Linked DNA regions of Ruminococcus albus AD2013. The protein of the gene in region 1 interacts with the protein of each later gene in a pairwise test. Links are inferred from orthologs where the notes say so. Each region holds a gene or a part of one and is shown in the gene's direction. Other genes may lie near its edges.

Region 1 (8,857 bases):
GACAAGGTATGCTTCGTAGGCTTCGGCGGTGGTCTGACCTACGCGGGCATAATCTTTGAGTACTGATGGGTTCGAGACTTATGCATTTAGCCTTAGGCAAAACACTTGCCGACAGGCTGGATATAGAAGACAGGGACGGTCTGATAATAGGGAGCATACTTCCCGATGCTTTGCCACCTAAGGTGAAGCAGGAGAGGAATTCCCATTTTATAACGGTGTTTGATGAGGGAAGGTACAAGTGGTTCGACAGCCTGGCTTTTTATGACAGATATGCTGATGAACTGAGAACAGATGCGATATATCTGGGATACTACTTTCATCTGATATCGGACAATATTTTCAGGCAGACATTCTACATCGACATGGGGCTGATAACTCGCCGCGGAGAGAAAAGTCTGTTTGAGGAGTTTTATAATGACTACAATCTGCTTAATCCGCAGATAACAGCGGGATTCGGACTGAAGAAAAATATCCCGGTGCCCGAAAGGCTCAGGAAAACAAGGCTTTACAAGGATTACGGCTTTGAACCTGAAAATCTGATAAGCGATCTGTATGCGGATATGGATATGCATATCGAGGGTACGCTCCGACATTTCAGCATGGATATAGTGCGCGGCTTTGTTGAGCGCAGTGCTGACCTCTGCATAAGTGAACTTGAAGCTATTGAGAGTGGCAGAGGGCATATCTATGACAGATACGAAATGGCGATAGAAAATCATTATTCGGATAAAAAATAAGGAGTTAAGCTAAATGAAAAAAGGCATACTCTTTGACCTTGACGGTACACTGTGGGATTCTTCCGAACAGGTAGTACGTTCATGGAACAAGTGCATACGCGAAAAAGCAGGCAGAGAGGAACAGATAACATCCGAGTTCATGCGCTCGCAGTGCATGGGAAAGACCCTGCCCGAGATAGCGGCGCTGATATTCCCCGATATGGAGGAAGCTGAAAGATTACGGATATTGAAAATGTGTTCCGAAGATGAGCTTGACTATCTGACCGCTCTGAAAGAGGGTCTGCCGACCCTTTATCCCGAGGAATGCGAGATAATAAAGGCTCTTGCAAAGGAATATACCCTTGGCATAGTCAGCAACTGTCAGTGCGGATATATCGAGGTATACCTTTCACAGATAGATTTTGCGGAATGTTTTTCGGATATCGAATGTGAGGGCAATACAGGTCTTTCAAAGGGAAAGAACATTCGTCTTATGATGGAAAGACAGGGCATTGAAGAGTGTGTATACGTGGGCGATACTCAGGGTGATGCAAATGCCGCAAAGGAAGCGGGAGTCCCTTTTATACACGCGGCTTACGGCTTCGGTAAGGCAGACAGCTGTGCGGCTGTGCTCGATGACATAAGAAAGCTGCCCGAGATCGTTAAGACCCTATTATAAAGCAGAGGAAGATATTATGGATACTTTGCTTGAAAAACTGGAGAGCCTTGTGGGCTCGGACGATTTTGAGTATGATTCGGAAGAAATAATATCGGAGATGGAAGCAGAAGGAGCGGGCTTTGAAACTGTTGAGGCTCTGCTGGGTATTATGGAGCGTCACCCGCTGGCGGACTTTGGTATGCCCGGGGCGATGGTACATTTTATCGAGCGTTTCTATCCGCAGTTCGTTCCGCTGCTTATCTATTCGGTAAAGCGTGCACCGTCACTTCACACGGTATGGATGCTGAACAGGTGCATAAACGGGGCATCGGACAAAAGTGAGCTGCTGTCCGTGCTTGAGGGCGTTATCAACAATGAAAATGCCGATAACGCAGTAAGGGACAATGCAAAGGAATTTTTTGAATATCAGTCGGGCAGCGTGAACTGACCCGAAAAAATAATAAAAGAGAGGTAAGTAGAATGACTACCACAAAGACAAGGATAACCGAGCTTCTCGGTGTAAAGTACCCCATACTTCAGGGCGGCATGGCATGGATAGCTGAACATACCCTTGCAAGTGCCGTAACAAATGCAGGCGGCGCAGGTATAATCGCAGGCGGTTCTGCACCGATAGATTATCTTCGTGAGCAGATAAGGCTTACAAAGGAAGCTGTTGGCGACAAGCCTTTCGGCGTGAACATCATGCTGATGAGCCCCAATGCGGAAGACCTTGCTAAGCTCGTTATTGAAGAGGGCGTACCTTTTGTAACAACAGGTGCGGGCAATCCCGGAAAGTTCATGGAAGGCTGGAAGAATGCAGGTATTAAGGTAATACCCGTAGTTCCCTCTGTTGCACTGGCAAAGAGAATGGAAAGAAGCGGTGCTGACGCAGTTATCGCTGAGGGTACCGAATCCGGCGGACATATCGGTGAGAACACAACCATGTGCCTTGTACCCCAGGTAGTCGATGCGGTTGAGATACCTGTTATCGCGGCAGGCGGAATAGCTGACGGCAGAGGTATCTGCGCAAGCTTTATGCTGGGTGCTGAGGGCGTACAGGTAGGTACACGTTTCCTTGCGGCTGAGGAGTGTCAGATACACCCCACCTACAAGGAACTGGTCGTAAAGGCTAAGGACACCGACAGCGTAGTTACGGGACGTACAACAGGTCATCCTTGCAGAAACGTAAAGACCAAGTTCTTGAAACAGCTGGCTAAGCGTGAGATGGAGGGCGGTATCGACCCCGACGAGTTCGAGAAGATAACCCTCGGCGCACTGAGAAAGGCTGTTCAGGACGGCAACCTCGATGAAGGTTCATTCCTCTGCGGCGCTATCGCGGGCATGGTAAACGAAGTAAAGCCTGCAAAGGATATAATCGAGGAAATGTTCGCACAGGCAGAAGAGATACTGAGCAGATAATATGGAAGATAAGAAATACCTGGAAGAGCGTTCGTTCAGGATATGCCCGCGGTGCGGTGGAAAACTCAGAAGCGGACGCATATCTGTTCCGACGGACAAAAAATATGCGACTTTTGGACCGACAAAGGTACTGCTTCGGGAAACTTCGGAAATACGGTGGTATTCCAACAAAACTATCAGGAATCATCGTAATAAGAGTTTTTTATCAAAGCTGCTACCCGCGCGTGCGGACAGATATTGTTATCTGGATGTCAGAGATAAATACCCTGCACTCGCAAAATACTGCAAAAACTGCAATAAGATATTTGCAGAGTTTGATGTATATAAAAAAAGATGACCCGATTTTGAAACGATAAAAACGGAGGAAAATAAAATGGCAACTGCATTTATAACCGGTTCGGCAAGAGGTATCGGTGCGGCTATCGCACTGAGACTTGCCAAGGACGGATTTGATATAGCTCTCAATGATATCAGCGAGGCTATGTTTGAAGATAACGACATAATGGAAAAGATAGCGGCTGAGGGCGTTAAGGTACAGAAGTTCATATGCGATGTATCCAATTATGCTCAGGCTGAGGAGACTGTAAAGGCTATCAAGGCTGAATTCGGTTCTATCGATGTACTGGTAAACAATGCAGGCATCACCCGCGACGGTCTGATGGCAAGAATGAGCGAGGAGCAGTACGATCTGGTAGTTGCTGTAAATCAGAAGAGCGTATTCAATATGTCCAAGTTCGTGGGCAACGTTATGATGAGACAGAAGTCGGGCAGGATAATCAATCTGGCTTCCGTGGCTGGTGTTTACGGCAATCCCGGACAGATAAACTATTCGGCTACAAAGGCAGCTATCATAGGTATGACCAAGACCGTTGCCAAGGAGCTGGGTTCCCGCGGCGTAACCTGCAACGCAGTAGCACCCGGATTTATTAAGACACCTATGACAGATAAGCTGACTGATGACCAGAAGAACGCTATGCTCGGACAGATAGCTATGAAGCGTTTTGGCGAAGTTGAGGATATCGCAGGCGTGGTATCGTTCTTAGCTTCCAAGGATGCGGCTTATGTTACGGGTCAGGTCATTGAGATAAGCGGCGGCATAATGATGTAACAGGACATAAAGCGAGGAGTGTTTGAATTGAGCAGAAGAGTAGTTATTACGGGTATGGGTACTGTTAACCCTCTCGGCAAGAATGTAGATGAGTTCTGGGAGAATATCAAGGCTAACAAGATCGGTCTCAGCTATGTAGACCAGTTCGATGCCAGCGATTTCCCCGTTAAGATAGTAGGCGCAGTAAAGGATTTCGATCCTTCGGCTTACATAGACAAGAAGGAATCCCGCAGAATGGACAGATTCACACAGTTCGCTCTGTATTCGGCAAAGCAGGCACTTGAGAATGCAGGCAGCGACCTCAAGGATCTCGATCCTTACCGTGTGGGCGTTATAATCGGCGTAGGTATCGGCGGACTTAACATGACCGAGGCTGAAGTAACAAAGTTCAACGAGAAGCCCGACAAGGTATCGGTATTCTTTATACCCATGATGATAGGCAATATGGCAGCAGGTACCGTTGCTATGAAGACAGGCTTCAAGGGTGACAACTACTGTACCACAACAGCCTGTGCATCGGCAACACACGCTATCGGCGAAGCTTTCCGCAAGATCAAGGACGGCTATCTGGATGCCTGCATATGCGGCGGTTCAGAGGCTTGTATCTCCAGATTCTCACTCAGCGGCTTCAACAACATGAAAGCACTTTCACAGGCTACCGAGCTTGATAAGGCTTCAACACCTTTCGATGCCAACAGACAGGGCTTTGTTCTCGGTGAGGGCGCAGGTATGCTGGTGCTGGAGGAGTATGAGCACGCAAAGAGCAGAGGAGCTAACATCATCGCTGAGATAGCAGGCTACGGCGCTTCGGGCGATGCTTTCCACATGACAAGCCCTTCTCCCGAGGGTGATGCTGCGGCACACGCAATGAAGATGGCATACACCGAAGCAGGTCTTGCACCCGAGGAAGTTACTTACATCAACGCACACGGCACTTCCACAGGTCTTAACGACAAGTACGAGACCAAGGCTATAAAGCTGGCACTGGGTGAGGACGCTGCAAGAAAGACAGTTATTAACTCTACAAAGTCCATGATAGGACACCTGCTGGGTGCTGCGGGCGGCGTTGAAGCTATAATCACAGCACTGTCGGTAAAGAACGACTTCGTACACAGAACTGTCGGCTATACCACCCCCGACCCCGAGTGCGACCTTGATTATGTTACAGAGGGCAACCGCGAGATGACCGTGAAAGCAGCCCTTTCAAACTCGCTGGGCTTCGGCGGACACAATGCTACTATTTGTATTAAAAAATGTGATTGATCACAGGAGGAGAATCCACAGATGAGTGAAAAGATATACGGTCAGTTTGACCTTGAAACTATTGAAAAACTCGCTGATATAATAAATGCCAAAGAACTTTCAGAGCTGACTATAACAGATGGCGACAAGACCATCACCATAAAGGGCAAAAGGTGTGTTCCCGCACCTGCCCCCATGCCTGTGATGCCCCCGATGGGTATGCCTCCTATGGGCGCACCTGCACCAATGGGCGGTGAAGCTCCCGCTCCTGCTGCGGTATCGGGCACTAAAGTAACTGCTCCGATAGTTGGTACATTCTATGCTGCACCCTCACCTGACAGCAAGCCTTTTGTAAAGGTAGGCGACAGGATAAAGAAGGGCGATGTTATATTCATCATTGAATCCATGAAGGTTATGAGCGAAGTGCCCAGCGAATTCGACGGCGTGGTAAAGGAGATCTGCGTACAGAACGGCGATGCTGTTGAGTTCGGACAGACTGTTATGATACTGGAGTAATGCAGTATCCCTGAAAGGAACAGGCTTTGTGATGCTCGGAGGTGACGTTATGTATCAGAATGAACTTCACCCAAGGCGAAATTTTATGTTTTTCTGTTTTTGGGGACATATTTGCGGAGCTTTTGCTCCCGTGGCATTAAGCTTATTTGATGATGAGGTGCCGAGGGATCTGGTGGAGCTCATTTGTATACTTGTACTGCCTCTGCTGGTAATGCCTGTATGTTATCTGATATTCTATAACAGTTTCACGGTAGAAGAAGACAGTGCAGTGGGCAAACATTTCAAGGAAATAGGCATATGGCTGGCGTTTGTGTTTCCCATAGGCATTATAATGAATTTAATTCTTGATTCTGATTCAGTATACGCGTTGGCAAATTGTACTTATGTGGAAGAAATATATACGGTATATCTCGTAGTATACTCACTGAGTATTATTTTCGTGACACCGTTTTTCAAACTCGGACGAATGATAGCTAAATCAGTCAAAGCGGCAAATATGAACGATATGTACGATTATCACAATGAAAACAGTAAACACATATAACGGAGGAATAGATAATGGCAGTTCTTATGAACAAAGAACAGATAATGGAAATTATCCCTCACCGCGATCCTTTCCTGCTCATCGATGAGATAAATGAGCTGGAGATCGGCAAGAGGGTAAAGGCTACAAAGTATATAAAGGCAGATGATTTCTGGTTCAAGGGACATTTCCCCGAGTACCCTGTAACACCCGGTGTGCTGATGGTAGAGATGTGCGCACAGGCAGGCGCAGTGGCTCTGCTGGCACTTCCCGAGAACAAGGGCAAGATAGGATTCTTCGGCGGTATCAATGACTGCAAGTTCCGTCAGCAGGTAGTACCCGGTGACACACTGGAGATCGAAGTTGAGATAATCAAGGTAAAAGGTCCTATCGGCGTGGGCAAGGCGCTGGCTACCGTCGGCGGCAAGAAGGCTGTATCCTGCGAGATAACTTTTGCCATAAAATAAATAGTCTTTGAAGGAGCATAGATATGTTTAAAAAGATCCTTATTGCCAACCGCGGCGAGATAGCGGTGCGCGTAATACGTGCTGCCCGTGAGCTTGGCATAAAGACTGTGGCAGTATATTCTACTGCTGATAAGAACGCTCTCCACGCTATGCTGGCGGACGAAGCCGTGTGCATAGGCGGTGCCCAGAGCAAGGACAGCTACCTGAATGTACGCGCGATAATCTCCGCCTGTGAGATAACAGGGGCTGAGGCTATACACCCCGGCTTCGGATTTCTGTCGGAGAACCCCGCATTTGCCAGAATGTGCGAGAAGTGCGGTATAGTATTCATAGGTCCCCGTGCCACATCCATAGAGATGCTGGGCGACAAAGCGCAGGCTAAGGAGACCATGAAGGAAAACGGCGTGCCCGTAATAATGGGCAGTGACGGCGCGATATCCAATATACACGCGGCTAAGACCCTTTCCCGCGACCTGGGATATCCTGTGATGGTCAAGGCTTCGGCGGGCGGCGGCGGACGCGGCATAAGGATAGTACACTGTGAGGAAGAACTTGAATCTCAGATGAAAGCCGCAAGACAGGAAGCACTGGCTTGCTTCGGCAATGACGAGGTATACATAGAGAAGTTCATCGAGAACCCCAAGCATATCGAGATACAGATACTTGCTGACGATTACGGCGATGTTATCTATCTCGGCGAGAGAGACTGCTCGATGCAGAGAAGAAACCAGAAGGTGCTTGAAGAAGCGCCATCGCCTGCGCCGTTCATGACTCAGGAACTCCGTGAGAAGATGGGCAAGGCGGCTGTTACCGCGGCAAAAGTATGCGGTTACAGAAATGCGGGTACTATCGAATTTCTGGTGGATAAGAACGGCAATTTCTATTTTATGGAAATGAATACCCGTATACAGGTTGAGCATCCTATAACCGAGGCTGTAACAGGTATCGACCTTGTTAAGCAGCAGCTGCTGATAGCTTCGGGAGAAAGGCTTTCCATAAAGCAGGAGGACGTAAAGCTTACAGGTCACGCTATCGAGTGCCGTATAAATGCCGAAGACCCCACCAAGGACTTCAGACCTTCCCCCGGAAAGATAAATTCCATGTTCATACCCGGCGGATTTGGTGTGAGAGTGGATACGGCAGCATACGTTGGCTACGAGATACCGCCTTATTACGATTCCATGATAGGCAAGCTGATAGTTCACGGCAAGGACAGGGAAGAGGCTATCGCCAAGATGAACTGGGCTCTGGCAGAGTTTATCGTTGACGGTGTTGCCACCAACGTGGATTTCCAGCTGAAACTTATACGCCGCCCAGAATTTATCGCGGGCGATTACGACAACGGTTTTCTTAACCGCACGGACATCTTAGCCGATGAAAGAGGTGAAGGCTGATGCAGTTTGAGGATTTTTTCTCAGTTGTGAGGGAACGTCTCGGAAGCGATAAGAATGATGACGGTTCTTCCAGAAAAAAGACGGATATCCCCACGGGGCTGCTTTTCAAATGTCCCAGATGCAGGAACGTGACCTTCATCGAAGAATTCAATCAGAACGGCAAGGTATGTCCCAACTGTAATTATCACTCGCGCCTGACCGCCAAGGAAAGGCTGAAGATAACCGTTGATGACGGAAGCTTCCGCGAGTTCGACAGAAAGATGATATCCAAGAACCCCATAAACTTCCCTGGCTATGACAACAAGCAGAAGGAGCTCCGTGAAAAGACAGGGCTTACCGATGCTGTGCTGACAGGCAGGGCTAAGATACGCGGTGAGGATATCGTTATAATAGTTATGGATTCAAACTACATGATGGCTTCCATGGGCAGTGTTGTCGGTGAAAGGATAACACGCGCCATTGAGTACGCCACAGCCCACAAACTTCCCGTTATCGCCTTTACGGCTTCGGGCGGAGCCAGAATGCAGGAGGGAATAGTATCCCTTATGCAGATGGCTAAGACTTCGGGTGCTGTTGCAAGGCACAACGAGGCAGGCGGACTTTACATATCGGTAATGACCGACCCCACCACAGGCGGCGTTACAGCAAGCTTTGCTTCGCTGGGCGATATCATAATCGCCGAGCCCAAGGTGCTTATCGGCTTTGCGGGCAGACGTGTCATCGAGGGTACTATCAAGCAGAAGCTCCCCGATGATTTCCAGTCGGCTGAATTCATGCTTGAAAACGGCTTTGTTGATATGATAGTCGAGCGCAA
Region 2 (8,931 bases), 1.0 Mb from region 1 along the record:
GCAAAACACCGCTGAAAGCCATAATAGTATCATCTATCATGAATATCACCCTCAATTCGGTGTTCATTTTTATATTCCACTGGGGCGTAAGCGGGGCGGCACTTGCAACTATCGTTTCGCAGGTATTCTCGGGTGCTGTATGTTTGGATAAACTGCGCAAAACAGATTTTCTTGCGCTGACAAAGGCTGATTTTTCACATGATGCAAGAATGTACTCCAAACTTCTCGGAAACGGTATCCCAATGGCGCTCATGAATTCCATAACGGCAGTGGGCTGTATGGCGGTACAGTATTTCGTAAACGGTCTGGGAGTAGCTTTCACTTCGGCATATTCGGCTTGCAGCAGATATCTGAATATGTTCATGCAGCCTGCTGCAACAGCCGGTGCAGCCATGTCTTCCTACACAAGCCAGAACTACGGTGCAAAGCGTTTCGACAGGATATGGGACGGCTTGAAGGTCTGTCTTGGTATAGCAGGTGCGGCATATCTGGTATTCGGTTCGGTGATGGTATTCTTCCCCAGATGGCTTGCTTCGCTGATACTTTCAGGCGAAAAGCAGATAAGCTACGCTGCGGAGTTTCTGCCTTTATGCGGAATTATGATCCTATCCGTGGATATGCTGTTTGTTATCAGAAACGGTGTGCAGGGCATGGGTTTCCCATTTGTGCCTATGCTTTCGGGCATAGCTGAAATGGTGCTTCGCATCGGTGCAATAGTTCTTCTTATCGACAGTCTGGGATTTAAAGCCACTGCAGCAGCTGAGATATTTGCCTGGGTAGGCGCACTTCTTATAAATTCAGCTGCGTTCATCGTGATATTCACCCGTGAAAAGGCAAAATATTCCATTAGCAGAAATACAGCGCAGACTTTGTGCATTCCGCACGGTAAGCCCAAACATATTTAAATTAGCTTTACAGATTTGTTCTTCCATATTAAATGCCCCTCAATGGGAATATCCCTTGAGGGGTGTTTATTATACTGTGAATATGTATGCAGACGAATGAAAAAATGTTTTGCTTAAATATTTTAATATCTTGTGATTTCGCCCAATGGAACGAAGCAATATTTGTTTAGTTATTTGAATTTTCATATAATATTAATTATTGTATTGATTTCTTTTACAAAATGGTGTATACTTTAGTAAATACACTTTGCCTGGTTTGCAGGAGGTATTAATTATGTTATACAACGATCCCGTTTTCATAAAGATCGCAGAAGCACTGCTGGTCGAATTTACAGGTATATATTACATCAATTCAGCTACAAACGAGTATTGGTGGTATTCTGCTGATGCCGGATCAAGGTCGCTTAAACTTGTAAAGGTCGGCAAGGACTTTTTTGCTGATATGGAAAAAGATATCGGACGTGTTATATATGAAGATGACAGACACATATTCCTTCAGGACATCAGGAAAGAAAATCTGCTTTCCCATCTTGAGAAAGGTGATGAGTGGAGGATAGAGTACCGTGTGATCCTCAGCGGTGAACCTGTTTACCATGCCCTAAGTTTGATAAGAGGCATTGGTGAAGATGATAATAATTTCGTCCTTGGTATCAGAAATGTTGATAAAGAAGTAAGAGAACGCCATAAGGCAGAACAGAATGAGCATGAGCTTGAGATCTATAATCAGATCGCAGGCAGCCTTGCTGCGCATTATGATACGCTTTACTATGTTGATATGGAAAATGACGGTTACTTTGAGTATTCCTCTACGGATGCGTTCAGGAGACTCAATGTTCCTGCGAGAGGTGATGATTTCTTCAGCGAGAGCAATAAGAATTTGAAGAAATATGTTCATCCCGAAGATCAGGAGAGGGTGATACCTCAGTTTGAAAAACAGAGGATCCTTGAAAATCTGAACAAAGTAAAGTCATTCAGTCTGACATACAGGCTCATGATGGGCGGCTCTGTGATGCACTGCCGCTGTTTGCAGATATGGTCGAGCGATAAAAAGCATATCCTCGTTGGTCTTGAGAACATAAATGAGGAAGTAAAGGCAAAAAAGCTCCTGGAAGAGACGATGAAGGAGAAGACTGCTTACGGTCGTATTGCTGACTCACTGGCGTTACGTTATGATATCATATACTATATCGATTGCAGCACCGGCGAATATTCCAGATATTCCTCCTATCAGTCTGCTGTCGATAAGTCTCTGAAACTGGATGGCAAGGATTTTTTTGCTGCCGCGGCAATGGTCATAAACAAACAGGTACACCCAAAAGACAGAGACAGGATACTTGCTTTGTGTGATAAGGACTATGTTATAACTTCACTTGATAACACCAGGCAGTACAGTGCGGATTTCAGGTTCAAGACGAATGGCGGGATATCAAATAACAGACTGACTATAATGCGTTCGGGCGACAAGACGCATTTTATAGTCGGTTTTGAAAATATAGATGAAGAGGTCAAGAAAGAACAGGAGCATATCGAAGCTCTCAACAGAGCCAACGAACTTGCAAGACGCGACGGCCTTACCGAAACCAGGAATGTGATCGCTTTCCGTGAATTTGAGGCATCTATCCAGAAAAGCATGGACAGCGGCACAGGACATTCTCCTTTTGCTGTCGTTATCTGTGATATCAACGACCTTAAAACAATAAATGACCATAACGGTCACAAGGCGGGAGATGAATATATAAAGTCTTCATGCAGGATCATATGCGGACTTTTTGCGCACAGCCCTGTTTTCAGGATAGGCGGCGATGAATTTGCTGCCGTGCTTGCAGGTTCGGATTATGAGAAGCGTGAATCTCTTGTTGAAACACTGCGTAAACTTTCGCTTAAAAACTTAAGGAATAATGACGGACCTATCCTTGCTGTAGGTATAGGTGTATATGACAAGCTGAACGATAAGAGGTTCTCTGATGTTTTCAAACGAGCTGACGAGGATATGTATCAGGACAAACTCGGGCTGAAAGAAGGAAGACCTGTCGTTGAGATCCAGAAGAACGAAGAAACGAAAAAGCTTATCCCTGCGGAACGAAAGAGACTTCTGGACAGTATATTCGAGATGAACTGTATCCCTGCGGACGGTATGTATATCTACATATGTGATATGAAGTATGACTATTCCAGATGGTCAAAAGCTGCAGTGGATTCCTATGGTCTGCCGTCGGAATATATGTACGGTGCAGGAGCTATCTGGGAAGAGCATATCCATGAAGAAGACAGGGAAGCTTATCACAACGGGCTGGCGGATATCTTTGCCGGTATCAGCAAAGGCCATGATATGCAGTACAGGGCAAGGCGGATAAACGGAGAATACAACGTATGTACCTGTCGGGGTATCGTTGTCAATGACGAAAACGGTGAGCCTGAATATTTTGCCGGGACTATCAGAGATCACGGAGTGCAAAGCAACATTGACAGCCTTACGGGGCTCAGCAATCAGTACGGGTTCTTTGATGAGGTGCAGTCAAATATCGTCAAAAACAATAAAATGCGCATAGCATTGCTGGGCATAGCAAAGTTTTCTGAGGTCAACGAGATCTACGGTTATCATTTCGGTAATCTTGTACTCCAGAAGGTCGGTCGTTTCCTGTTTGAGCATATCGGTAACTACGGCTGGGTTTACAGACTGGACGGAACAAAGTTTGCCATACTCAGTACGGATATTGATTCTGCCGAACGTTTTATACGGAAATATAATGAGCTGCGTGGGCGTTTCAGGGAAGGTATTGTCATAGACGACAAAAAGATAATGCTTGAACTCAATGTGGGACTTATCAATGTTGATAATTTCAATGTGGATTCGCAGACGATAATGACCTGTCTGTCCTTTGCGTATAATGAATCCAAAATCAAAAAGCATGGAGATGCAGTTGTATTCAACAACGACCTTGGCAGCGGTAAGATCCAGAGGATAGAGAAATTCCAGGCGATCAGGGCTTCGATAACACGAGGATTTGACGGCTTCTATCTTATGTATCAGCCCTTTGTGGATGCTAAGACCGAAAAGCTGAAAGGCGCTGAGGCACTGTTAAGGTGGAAAAGCGAAGAGTACGGTATTGTACCTCCCGATCACTTTATACCTCTGCTGGAACAGGATCCTATTTTCCCTTCGCTGGGCGAATGGATACTTACGACTGCAGTAAGAGATGCGAAGAAGATGCTGGAAAACTATCCTGACTTTACAGTCAATGTCAATCTGTCCTATTCTCAGATAGAGAAGGCTGATTTTGTGGATATGGTGATGGATATTCTTGATAAAACAGATTATCCGCCTGAACATCTCTGCCTTGAAGTGACAGAAAGATGCAGACTTCTCGATATCGATATGCTCGAGAATACTTTATGCAGTCTGAGAAGCAGGGGAGTTAAGGTGGCTCTCGATGATTTCGGTACAGGTTTTTCATCTATCGGCATAGTCAAGGAACTTCCTTTCGATACGATAAAGATCGACAGGAGCCTTGTCAGCAGGATAGAAGAGGATATCAAGGAACGAGAGCTGATAAAGACTTTTGTTATGGTTGCGAACACCTGCGGAGCCAAAGTCTGTGTCGAGGGCATAGAAACAGCCGGCATGGGCGATATACTCAGGCAGTATGATGTTGACAGCTTTCAGGGTTATTATTATTCAAAACCTCTTGTATACGAGGATTTTATGAACTGGAGGAAAACCTGAGTTCTGAAAAACATATATGATTTTTATGGCAGAAATGTCATTCTGCCTATTGACAACAGTGTTGTGCTGTGATATAATTTAGATGTCTTCGGGGCAGGGTGAGATTCCTGACCGGCAGTTATAGCCTGCGAGCCGCAATGCGGCTGATCCGGTGTGATCCCGGAGCCGACGGTATAGTCCGGATGAAAGAAGATGACTGCGCCGTTTTTACGGTAAATCGGATTTCCTGCCCCCGTATGTACGGGGGCTTTTTGTATTTTTACGAGAGGGAGTGTCATCATGGAGCATGAAGATTATATGCGCAAGGCTCTTGCTCTGGCTGAATGCGGTATGGGTCATGTTTCGCCTAATCCGATGGTGGGAGCTGTCATAGTGCGTGACGGTGAGATCATCGCTTCGGGATATCATAAAAGGTACGGCGACCTCCATGCCGAACGCAGTGCTTTTGCGGAATGTGACGCAAAGGGCATAGATTGCCGAGGAGCTGATATGTATGTCACCCTGGAGCCCTGCTGTCATCACGGAAAGCAGCCGCCATGCACCGATGCGGTGATCGAACACGGCATAAAACGCGTGTTTGTAGGTTCTTCCGACCCTAATCCTCTTGTTGCGGGTAAGGGAACAGCTATACTTCGGGAGCATGGGATAGAAGTCACCGAGGGCGTGCTGAAAGATGAATGCGACCGCCTGAATGAGATATTCTTCAAGTTTATCACGACAGGTCTTCCGTTTGTTACCCTGAAATATGCCATGACCCTTGACGGTAAGATCGCCTGCTATACAGGCAAATCTCAGTGGATAACAGGTGAGACGGCACGAAATCACGTACACCGTGAAAGACTGCATCATGCGGCGATAATGGTGGGCGTTGGTACGGTGCTGGCTGATGACCCAATGCTAACCTGCCGCATCGAGAACGGCAGAGATCCTTTGAGGATAATATGTGATACTCATCTGCGCACACCTCTTGACAGCAATATCGTGCGTACATCGGATAAAGTTCCGACACTGATAGTCTGCGGTGATGCGGACAGCGGCCGTATCGGTGAGTATGAGAAATGCGGCTGTAAGGTGCTGAGTATGCCTGATAAAAATGGAAGTACCGATCTTGCGGCACTTATGGCATATCTCGGAAAAGAAAAGGTAGACAGTGTGCTTATCGAGGGCGGCGGAACGTTGGGCTGGTCTGCGTTGGAAAGCGGGATAGTCGATAAGGTGATGGCTTATGTTGCACCTAAGATATTCGGCGGAAGTACCGCGAAAACTCCTGTCGGCGGACAGGGCGTGGCTGTGCCCGATGAAGCTTTCATGCTGGAAGACCGCAGGATAACCGAACTTGACGGCGATATACTTATAGAAGGACGGGTGAAGAAATGTTCACGGGACTGATAGAGGAAACAGGCACTGTATGCGAGGTCTGCCGAAACGGAAATGCATCTTTTATACGCATAGCCGCTGAGAAAGTCCTTGAGGGGACTAAAGTCGGTGACAGTATCGCAGTAAACGGCGTGTGCCTTACGGTTACCGAGCACGACGGCAAGATATTCAGGGCTGATGTTATGAACGAGACCCTTAGCCGATCTTCGCTGGGAACACTGAAACAGGGAAGCAAGGTGGATCTTGAAAGGGCGATGTCGGCGGAAGGCCGTTTCGGCGGGCATATAGTTTCGGGTCATATCGATGGTACGGGCACTGTCAGCAATATTAAGCAGGACGGAATCGCTGTTAGGTATACCATATCGGCGGACGAAAAACTGCTGAGGTATATAGTCGAAAAAGGCTCTGTAACATTGGACGGCATAAGTCTTACCGTGGCTGCGGTGACAGATACGGACTTTACTGTATCCGTGATACCTCATACTGCCGAGCAGACCATACTGCCGTATAAAAAAGTAGGGGATATAATAAATATCGAAACGGATATCATAGGAAAATACGTGGAAAAGCTGCTGCGACCTGCCGAGCCGAAAAAAAGCGGCGTTACCATGGAGCAGCTTATGAAGAACGGATTTATCTGAGGAGTGGGTATATGTTTGAATATAATACTATTGAAGAAGCACTGGAAGCTCTGCGAAACGGAGAGGTCATACTTGTGACCGATGATGAGGACAGAGAGAACGAGGGCGATATGATATGCGCGGCACAGTTCGCGACCACCGAGAATGTGAACTTCATGGCTGCACACGCTAAGGGTCTGATATGTATGCCCGTCAGCGAAGCTATCTGTCACAGGCTGCATCTGCCCCAGATGGTGGATTACAATACCGATAATCATTCGACAGCATTTACTGTGTCGATAGACCATGTGGATACGACTACAGGCATATCTGCGGAGGAAAGGGGATATACGGCAAGAGCCCTTGCAGACCCCAGCTCTAAGCCCGAGGACTTCCGTAGACCCGGTCATATGTTCCCGCTGACAGCCAAGAAAAACGGCGTTCTTGAACGTGAGGGACATACCGAGGCTACCGTTGATCTGATGAGACTGGCAGGTTTGGAAGAATGCGGTCTCTGCTGTGAGATAATGCGCGATGACGGCACCATGATGCGTACAGAGGAACTTCAGGAAAAGGCTAAGGAATGGGGCATGAAGTTCATAACGATCGCACAGCTGAAAGAGTACCGCAAGGTACACGATAAGCTTGTGGAGCGTGTGGCTGATACCAAGCTGCCCACCAAGTACGGCAATTTCCGTGCAATAGGCTTTATCAACAAGCTGAATGGCGAGCATCACGTGGCACTTGTTAAGGGTGATATCGGAAATGGTGAGGATATACTCTGCCGTGTACATTCCGAGTGCCTGACAGGTGATGCTTTCGGTTCGCTGAAATGCGACTGCGGACAGCAGTTTGCGGCGGCTATGACCGAGATAGAGAATGAGGGCAGGGGTATACTGCTTTATATGCGTCAGGAGGGCAGAGGTATAGGTCTTATAAACAAACTGCGTGCCTATGAACTTCAGGACAAAGGTATGGATACCCTTGAAGCTAACTTAGCACTTGGCTTCCCCGGAGATATGAGAGAATACTACATCGGCGCACAGATACTCCGTGATCTGGGCTGTAAGACTCTCAGACTTCTCACCAATAACCCCGATAAGATATACGGTCTGAGCGGTTTTGGCATTGAGATAAAGGAACGTGTGCCGATCCAGATGTCTGCCACCGCATACGATCTGTTCTACTTAAAGACAAAACGTGATAAAATGGGTCATATTCTTGACTACTGATAAATTTATAAGGAGCTGTTATTATGAACACTTTTGAAGGAAAACTTATCCCCGAGAACGTGCGAGTTGGTATCGTAGTTGCACGTTTCAATGAATTCATCACATCGAAACTGCTGGGCGGCGCTGTTGATACTCTTGTACGTCACGGTATATCCGAGGACGCTATCGACACTGCATGGGTACCCGGTGCTTTCGAGATACCGCTTATCGCAAAGAAGATGGCAAAGTCAGGCAAGTATGACGCAGTTATCTGCCTTGGCGCGATAATCAGGGGCAGCACTTCTCACTATGATCTGGTTTGCAACGAAGCTGCAAAGGGCATCGCACAGACTTCACTTGAAAGCGGAATACCTGTTATGTTCGGTGTTATCACCACCGAGAATATCGAGCAGGCTATCGAGCGTGCAGGCTCAAAGGCAGGCAACAAGGGCAGCGAGTGTGCTGAGGGTGCTATCGAGATGATAAACCTTATCAAGGCTATCGAAGGCTGATAAACTATAACATGAAGAACGGATAGACCGTTAATATCGGTGGCTATCCGTTTTTTTGTACATTTATATTATCCTGAACTGTGTGGGTGTCATGCCCTCGTAGCGGCTGAACAGTTTTGTGAAGTAGCTTCCGCTGCAAAATCCTACTTTTTCGGATATAGCTTCAACGGACATATCCGTTGTTGAAAGCAGTTCCTTGGCGGTCTGAATACGCCGCTTGGCGATATATTCCATTGGGCGGCATCCGAGATGACGCTTGAACAGCCTGCAAAGCTGCTGCTTTGAAAGACCCGTCACAGTGCACAGTTCTTCCATAGTGATCTTGTTCATATAGCTGTTATTTATGTGGTCGATAGCCGTGACGATAGCGCGGTTGGAGGTTTTCACAACTCTTCCCGAGTTTTTCTGCTGATAAAGTTCGATGAGAAAATTATACAAATATCCCGATGCTCTGAGGTTGCCGTTTATGCTGTCACCGAGTATTGATTCGTGCATTCGTGAGAAGAAATGTTCCAGCAAAGCCAGATCTTTTATCTCAAAGACTGTTGGCTTTTCCATTCCGATGTACTTCAGCAGATAATC

The links.
Region 2: the proteins of N773_RS0112075 (region 1) and ribD interact in binary tests that used the Escherichia coli proteins (3 or more experiments, as listed by UniProt). The link is inferred for Ruminococcus albus AD2013 from one-to-one orthologs.

The regions. Positions count from the first base shown.
Region 1 is NZ_JAGS01000001.1:2,724,139-2,732,995, reverse strand. What follows is about bases 5,957-8,857. They hold N773_RS0112075 (acetyl-CoA carboxylase biotin carboxylase subunit), read left to right. Parts: upstream 5,957-6,672; coding sequence 6,673-8,043; downstream 8,044-8,857. Other genes in these bases: accD (acetyl-CoA carboxylase, carboxyltransferase subunit beta), read left to right, coding at 8,043-8,857; fabZ (3-hydroxyacyl-ACP dehydratase FabZ), read left to right, coding at 6,218-6,649; N773_RS0112085 (hypothetical protein), read left to right, coding at 5,957-6,203. In the rest of the region: N773_RS0112130 (3-oxoacyl-ACP synthase III family protein), read left to right, coding at 1-66; N773_RS20215 (zinc dependent phospholipase C family protein), read left to right, coding at 81-737; N773_RS0112120 (HAD family hydrolase), read left to right, coding at 751-1,395; N773_RS0112115 (hypothetical protein), read left to right, coding at 1,412-1,822; enoyl-[acyl-carrier-protein] reductase FabK, read left to right, coding at 1,855-2,793; N773_RS0112105 (PF20097 family protein), read left to right, coding at 2,795-3,130; fabG (3-oxoacyl-[acyl-carrier-protein] reductase), read left to right, coding at 3,167-3,901; fabF (beta-ketoacyl-ACP synthase II), read left to right, coding at 3,929-5,164; accB (acetyl-CoA carboxylase biotin carboxyl carrier protein), read left to right, coding at 5,186-5,659; more of N773_RS0112085, read left to right, coding at 5,790-5,956. UniProt on the Escherichia coli protein: This protein is a component of the acetyl coenzyme A carboxylase complex; first, biotin carboxylase catalyzes the carboxylation of the carrier protein and then the transcarboxylase transfers the carboxyl group to form malonyl-CoA.
Region 2 is NZ_JAGS01000001.1:1,724,298-1,733,228, reverse strand. What follows is about bases 3,989-6,963. They hold ribD (bifunctional diaminohydroxyphosphoribosylaminopyrimidine deaminase/5-amino-6-(5-phosphoribosylamino)uracil reductase RibD), read left to right. Parts: upstream 3,989-4,908; coding sequence 4,909-6,018; downstream 6,019-6,963. Other genes in these bases: N773_RS0107610 (bifunctional 3,4-dihydroxy-2-butanone-4-phosphate synthase/GTP cyclohydrolase II), read left to right, coding at 6,659-6,963; ribE (riboflavin synthase), read left to right, coding at 6,003-6,647; N773_RS21160 (EAL domain-containing protein), read left to right, coding at 3,989-4,629. Outside these bases: N773_RS0107630 (MATE family efflux transporter), read left to right, coding at 1-905; more of N773_RS21160, read left to right, coding at 1,180-3,988; more of N773_RS0107610, read left to right, coding at 6,964-7,858; ribH (6,7-dimethyl-8-ribityllumazine synthase), read left to right, coding at 7,882-8,349; N773_RS0107600 (AraC family transcriptional regulator), read right to left, coding at 8,413-8,931. UniProt on the Escherichia coli protein: Converts 2,5-diamino-6-(ribosylamino)-4(3h)-pyrimidinone 5'-phosphate into 5-amino-6-(ribosylamino)-2,4(1h,3h)-pyrimidinedione 5'-phosphate.